One region of the Sphingobium sp. PAMC28499 genome, then DNA from elsewhere that is predicted to be linked to it. Evidence: riboswitches for the same ligand, from Rfam matches in the RefSeq annotation. Region 1 holds a riboswitch; the other holds the start of a gene.
The links. A riboswitch is a leader RNA that binds a small molecule or an ion and turns the genes downstream of it on or off. The one in region 1 is predicted to bind cobalamin.
Positions count from the first base shown of each region.

Region 2: it holds a riboswitch for cobalamin, as region 1 does, so the genes downstream of both, cobW (cobalamin biosynthesis protein CobW) here and E5554_RS10695 (cobalamin biosynthesis protein CobG) in region 1, are expected to answer to the same signal.

Region 1 is NZ_CP039248.1:2,196,682-2,199,730, forward strand. Features, by position in the region: gene E5554_RS10680 (hypothetical protein) at 50-373, opposite strand; gene E5554_RS10685 (MarR family transcriptional regulator) at 543-1,052, opposite strand; tRNA gene E5554_RS10690 (tRNA-Gln) at 1,215-1,289, shown strand; cobalamin riboswitch at 1,467-1,679, shown strand; gene E5554_RS10695 (cobalamin biosynthesis protein CobG) at 1,959-3,011, shown strand; gene E5554_RS10700 (precorrin-8X methylmutase) at 3,011-3,049, shown strand, end outside.
Region 2 is NZ_CP039248.1:964,018-967,066, reverse strand. Features, by position in the region: gene cobN (cobaltochelatase subunit CobN) at 1-824, opposite strand, end outside; gene cobW (cobalamin biosynthesis protein CobW) at 824-1,876, opposite strand; cobalamin riboswitch at 2,053-2,295, opposite strand; gene E5554_RS04620 (Rieske (2Fe-2S) protein) at 2,326-2,703, opposite strand; gene maiA (maleylacetoacetate isomerase) at 2,700-3,049, opposite strand, start outside.

The DNA.
Region 1 (3,049 bases):
AGCCTCGCGGCCCGAGGCCGGGCCTCCCCATGGGGAGGCCCGGCACGTCTCAATGGCTGTCGTTGCGCAGGTCCTTGCCGGCCTGCTCCAGCGAGGCGCCGACATCCTGCTTGGCTTCCTTGCCCTCGCGCTTGGCGTCGTCGGCCGCCCGGTCGGTCGCGGCGCCGATCCGGTCCGCGCCATTGTCGATCGCGGCGCCCGCGCGGTCGAGGCCGTTGTCGATCTTGGCGCCGGCATCGTCGACGGCGTTGCTGACGTCATTGCCGATCGCGGAGCCGGCATTTTCCAGATTGTCCGATGCCTTTTCCGAACAGGCGGACAGGCTCAGTCCCAGGGCGGACAGGGCCGTGATGGCCAGAAGGGGTGCGCGCATGATGTCTCCTCATTGCGTTGGCAAGGCTTGGGCAGCGCCGCATCATATCTGACGCGGCGCTGCCTAATCTCTTGTTGTCGCATCGTTTCAAGCGGAAAACCGGTTCCCACTTTTCCGCACGACGCTCCTAAAAGCGCGGCAGCGGCCATAAGGTTGCGTGGTTTCGCGATCAGCCGCCGCTGAGGCCGAACACCATCGACCGGTCGGCATCGGGGATCAGACCCTCCATCACCCGCCAGAAACCGGTGACGGAACCCTGTCCGGCCTGGGCATAGGCGGCCGCCATCTTCTCGCGCAGCGCGCGGAAAAGCTCGGCCTCCAGTGCGCGGCCGGCGGCGCTGAGGCGCAGCAGTTTCTGCCGCCGGTCGCTGCTGCCGGGCCGGGTCTCGATATAGCCGCGCTCGATCAGGTCATTGAGCACCCGGCCGAGCGATTGCTTGGTGATCGCCAGCAGGCGCAACAGATCCTTCACCGTCAGGTCAGGCTGGCGCGAGATGAAATAAAGGGCGCGGTGATGGGCGCGGCCCAGGCCCTGCGCCGCCAGCCCCTCGTCGATCGAGCGGGTGAGCGCGGAATAGCCGAAATAGAGCATCTCGATGCCGCGCCGGATTTCGTCCTCGCGCAGGAACAGCGGCGAGGCCGGTGCGATCTGGCTGGGCGAGGGGGTTTGGACGGACATCGGTGCGGGTTTCCGGCTGGAGGGGAGGGGGCGTGGCGTTGATCCCTAAGATGGGTTGGGCGGGAAGGAAAGGGAAAGGCGAAGTCCATCGTCAGGAGGGCTTTTCTTTCGTGCATCAGCCGCTATATGGCGGTCCCGCGCTGACTTGGATCGGCGCATTGCTGGGGCGTCGCCAAGCGGTAAGGCAGCGGCTTTTGATGCCGCCATGCGCAGGTTCGAATCCTGCCGCCCCAGCCATAATTTTCGGTATCCGACGCCGCGTCGCTTTCCTTGCTTCCGGTTTCCGTTTCGGCATCTTCCGTCGGTATGCCTTGGGCGTCGAGCCGGCAGCGGGACTGCCGATACCCATTCCATGTCTTGGCGAAGCCCGATGTTTCGATTAGGGCATCATCGATGCGCCGGTTCATACTGGCGCATTGCATAACTGACGCCGGTGTTCCGCAAGGAACTTAATCGGGAATGCGGTGCGGGGGCCTGGCCCCTTATTCCGTGGCTGTCCCTGCAACTGTAAGCGGATAGCGCGATGCACGAGCCCATGAGGGCAGCCACTGGACAGAGCGTCCGGGAAGGCGTGCATCCCGCAACGACCCGCGAGCCAGGAGACCTGCCGGCGTTTCGGTCGCTCTTGTCCTGACCCAGGGATTGGTCATGGCACGGTCTCTCTTCCGTCTGGGCGGCGAAGCGTGTGGCTGGGGCTGCACGGCCGCGTGGTGTCGGGCGCCTGTCGCGCCTGCCTGCCGCCTCGCGCCGACCGGCGATGCCGGCAAGCCCCGCCTGGTTGCGTCCCGGCGCGCGGAGGATGTGCCTGTGAGCCAGACCGGCGCGGGCAGGGATAGGGCGACCGCGAACCATGCGGTAGCCCACGGGCCGGCCGTTCGGGGCTGGTGTCCCGACGCCTGGCGCCCGATGGCGGCGGGCGACGGGCTGATCGTGCGCGTGAAGCCGCGCCTCGGCCGTCTTTCGGCCGACGACCTGGCGGCGCTGGGCGAAGCGGCGATCGCCCATGGCAACGGCCTGATCGACATGACCCGGCGCGCTAACCTCCAGATCCGCGGCGTGCGCGACGATAGTTGGCGCCCCTTGCTCGACCGGCTGCTCGACCTTGGCCTGGTCGACCACGATGCTCGGCGCGAGGGCGCGCGCATGATGATGGTCGCGCCAGACTGGCGGGCGGGCGACGACAGCCATCGCATCGCCAGCCAGTTGCTTGATCGCCTGGACGAATTGCCGGACTTGCCGGGCAAGATGGGCTTCGTGATCGATGCCGGCGCCGCGCCGCTCCTGCCCGGCGAAGCGGGGGATTTTCGCATCGAACGGGCGCGCGATGGCGGCCTGATCTTACGTGCGGAGGGGCGGGCACAAGGCGTGCCGGTGGATAGCGGCGGCGAAGTGGATGCGCTGCTCGCACTCGCCCGATGGTTCGTGGAGAGCGATGGCGCGCGCGCGGGGCGCATGGCCCGGCATGATGCGCCCCTGCCGGATTGGGCAACGGGCAGGGCAGAGGCCGCGTCGCCGCGCCCGCGACTGGTCCCCGGCGCATGGGATGGCGGCATGGCCTATGGTCTTCCCTTCGGCCGGATCGACGCGCGGCATCTTCTCGACGCGCCGGCCATGCGGCTAACCCCATGGCGCATGCTGCTGGCCGAAGGACAACTGCCAGGCCTGTGCGCCGACGCGGCCGACCCGCTGATCCATGTGGAGGCCTGCCCCGGCGCGCCTGCCTGCCCGCAGGCGAGCGTGGCGACCCGCGACCTCGCCCGCCAACTGGCACCCCATGTGGCGGGCCGCCTTCATGTCTCCGGCTGCGCCAAGGGCTGCGCCAGTTCGATTCCGGCCGACATCGTGCTGACGGGGCGGGACGGGCGCTACGACCTGGCCTTCCATGCCTGCGCAGGATCGGCGCCCGTCCGTCCTGACCTCACCGCCACCGACCTTCTTGCCCATTTCGGAGCCTGTTGATGCCCCATGATTATGAGAGGGACGGCGCGGCGATCTAT
Region 2 (3,049 bases), 1.2 Mb from region 1:
GACGACGACGAGGCGGCAAAGCTGGTCGCATTGACGATGATGTCGGGCGCGATGTCGGCCAGCAGCCCGCCGAGCCAGTCGCGCACGAACGGCTCGCGTAGCGCGCGGACATGCACGGCGGCGACATTGAAGCCGCGCGCGCCAAGCGCCGCGACCATCGCCTCGACCGCGCTCAGCGTGCCGGCCACCACCAGCGCGCGATAGAAGATCAGCAGCGCCACCGGCCGCCCCTCGACCCAGGTTGCGCGCAATTCGGCCACGCCCGGCCGGTCATGGCCAGGCAGATAGAGGCCCGCGTCGGCAATCGGCAGCGGATGGTCGGGTTCGCCGACATCCGCGCCGGTCAGCCGAGCGGCGCAGCGCAGGAAGGAGAGCGCATTGGCGGTGCCGCCCTGACGCAGATAGTCACGCAACTGTTCGCGCATCGCCGCGGGCACGGTGGAGGCCAGATCCAGCGCCGGGTCGCCCTCCCGCCCGTCGGCGATCGCGGCGAAGGCGATGCCCCGCTCGCGCGCGAACTGCGCAATCTCGTCCACGCCATAAGGCCAGTAGCTCTTGCCGCCGAGCAGGATGACGCAGACGAAGCGCGCCTTGGCGATCACCTTCTCGACATAGAGATCGACCGAATAGGGATGTTTGAGCTGCAGCAGATTGGCCAGCCGCACGCTCGGCGCGTCATCGGGCAGGCGCGCGGCAGCGGCGGCGAAACAGGCCAGATCGCTGTCCGCCACGGTCAGGATGACGATGTCGCCGGGCGGCTGATCGAGGTCGATCGCCTCCTCGCCGTCGCTGATCGTTCCCGGCGTGGCGGACAGGAGATGCATCAGCCGAGCACGGCCTGGATGTCGGCCTCGATCGCGGCGCGGTCCAGCCCCTTCTGGCCGATCACCACCAGCTGGGTCCGGCGCGCCTCCCCCGCCTGCCAGGGGCGGTCGAAGAAATGCTGGATGCGCGGGCCGACCGCCTGCACCACCAGACGCATCGGCTTGCCGGCAACCGCGACCATGCCCTTGACGCGCAGCACGTCATGGGCGGCGATCAGCGCGGATAGCGCCTGCACCAACGTGTCGGGATCGGCCACCGCATCGCCGCTGACGACGAAGCTGTCGAAATCATCATGGTCATGATCCTCGCCCTCCGCCTCATGGTGCGAGGGGCGGGCGTCGAGATCATCCTCGGCCGCTGCGACGATGCCCAGCAGCGCGCCGATATCGACCGCACCATGGGCGGCGCGGACGATCTTCACGCCGGGCCGCGTCTCGGCATCGACCTGCGCCTCGACAGCGGCCAGCGTGTCGGCATCGACCAGGTCGCTCTTGTTCAGCACCACCATGTCGGCGCAGGCGAGCTGATCCTCGAACAATTCCTCCAGCGGGCTGTCATGGTCCAGATTGGGGTCGGCGGCGCGCGCCGCGGCGAGCGCCGCCTCGTCGGTGGCGAAGCGACCGGCGGCGACCGCATCGGCGTCGATCAGCGCGACGACGCCGTCCACCGTGGCGCGGGTGCGGATGTCGGGCCACTGGAACGCCTTGACCAGCGGCTTGGGCAGGGCCAGCCCCGAGGTTTCGATGATGATATGGTCGGGCGGGCTCGGCCGGTCGAGCAGGGCGGTCATGGTCGGCAGGAAATCGTCGGCCACGGTGCAGCAGATGCAACCATTGGCCAGTTCGACAATATCCTCTTCAGGACAGGCGGCGTCGTTGCAGCCCTTCACCAGTTCGCCGTCGACGCCGACATCGCCAAATTCATTGATGATGAGGGCGAGGCGGCGCCCCTTCGCATTTTCCAGCAGATGGCGGATCAGCGTGGTCTTGCCCGCGCCCAGAAAGCCGGTGATGACGGTGGTCGGAATCTTGGCAGATGCAGTGTTGGCCATGACAAATACTCGCGCGCCGGAGCAACCGGGGCGGGAGCGAACCGGGCGCGCACGCACGGCCGGCCGGCATCGCGGACGGGCGCTTGTTCGCCCGCAGATGCGTGACCGCGCGGCTCCAGCCGCCAACCTGTCGCTCAGACGGAACACCGTGCCCCGGCCATCCCCTGGACCAAAGCAAGAGCGACCTAAACGCTGGCAGGTCTCCTGGCTTGCGGGTCATAGCGGGAGGAACGGCCTTCCCAGGCCTCGCAGGATTTAGCGTCCGGCCCAGTGGCTGCTGATCCCGCATCGGGGACAGCTTTGTTCATCACGCTCGCCGCTCACAGTTGCAGGGACAGCTGCGGACTTGGATGCCATGGCATCCGCACCGCCTTCCCATTTTAAGCCCCCGTGGGGGCACCGGCGCGATCATGTCGGGACGATGCGAAGCGCCGTCCCTGGGCCGGTTCCTAGTCGCTTTGGGCAGCGGTGACAATCCAGCCATCGGCGATGGCGAGCGGCCAGAGCGCGATGCGCTGACCGACACAGGGGCCGCCGACACAGACACCATCGTCGCGGCGGAAAATGGCGCCGTGCCAGCTGCATCTGATATGGCTACCATCGGGGGTCAGATAATCGTCCAACTGCTGCGCCAGCGGCAGGCCGGCATGGGGGCATTGGTCGACAAAGCCGGCGACCTGATCGCCATCCCGCACGGCAAATCCATGAAAGCGGCCGGCGCGCATCTGCAGCACGAAATTGCGCGCCTTGCCGTCGGCAATCTCGTCGATCGGGCAGAGGCGCACGCCGGCCGGCGTCGCGAACAGGTGCTTGTCAGTGTCACTCATGCATCGGCGTCGGGCTGGCGATCGGGGTGCGCGGCGGCAAAGGCGGGGAGCGCGCATGCCGCCGCGTCCACGGCGCACAGCCGCGGAAAGGGCGTCAGGTCGACGCCGAAGCGCCGGGCATTGTAGAGTTGGGGCACGATATGGCAGTCGGCGAAGCTGGGCGCGTCGCCGAAGGCATGGGTGCCACCATGGCGCGCGACCAATGTTTCGAGCGCGGCCAGCCCCTCGCCGGTCCAGCGGGCGATCCAGGCGCGGACCTGATCCTCATCGGCGCCGAAATCCTGCCGCAGCGCCTGCAACACGCGCAGATTGCCGAGCGGATGAATATCGCAGGCGATGATGCCGG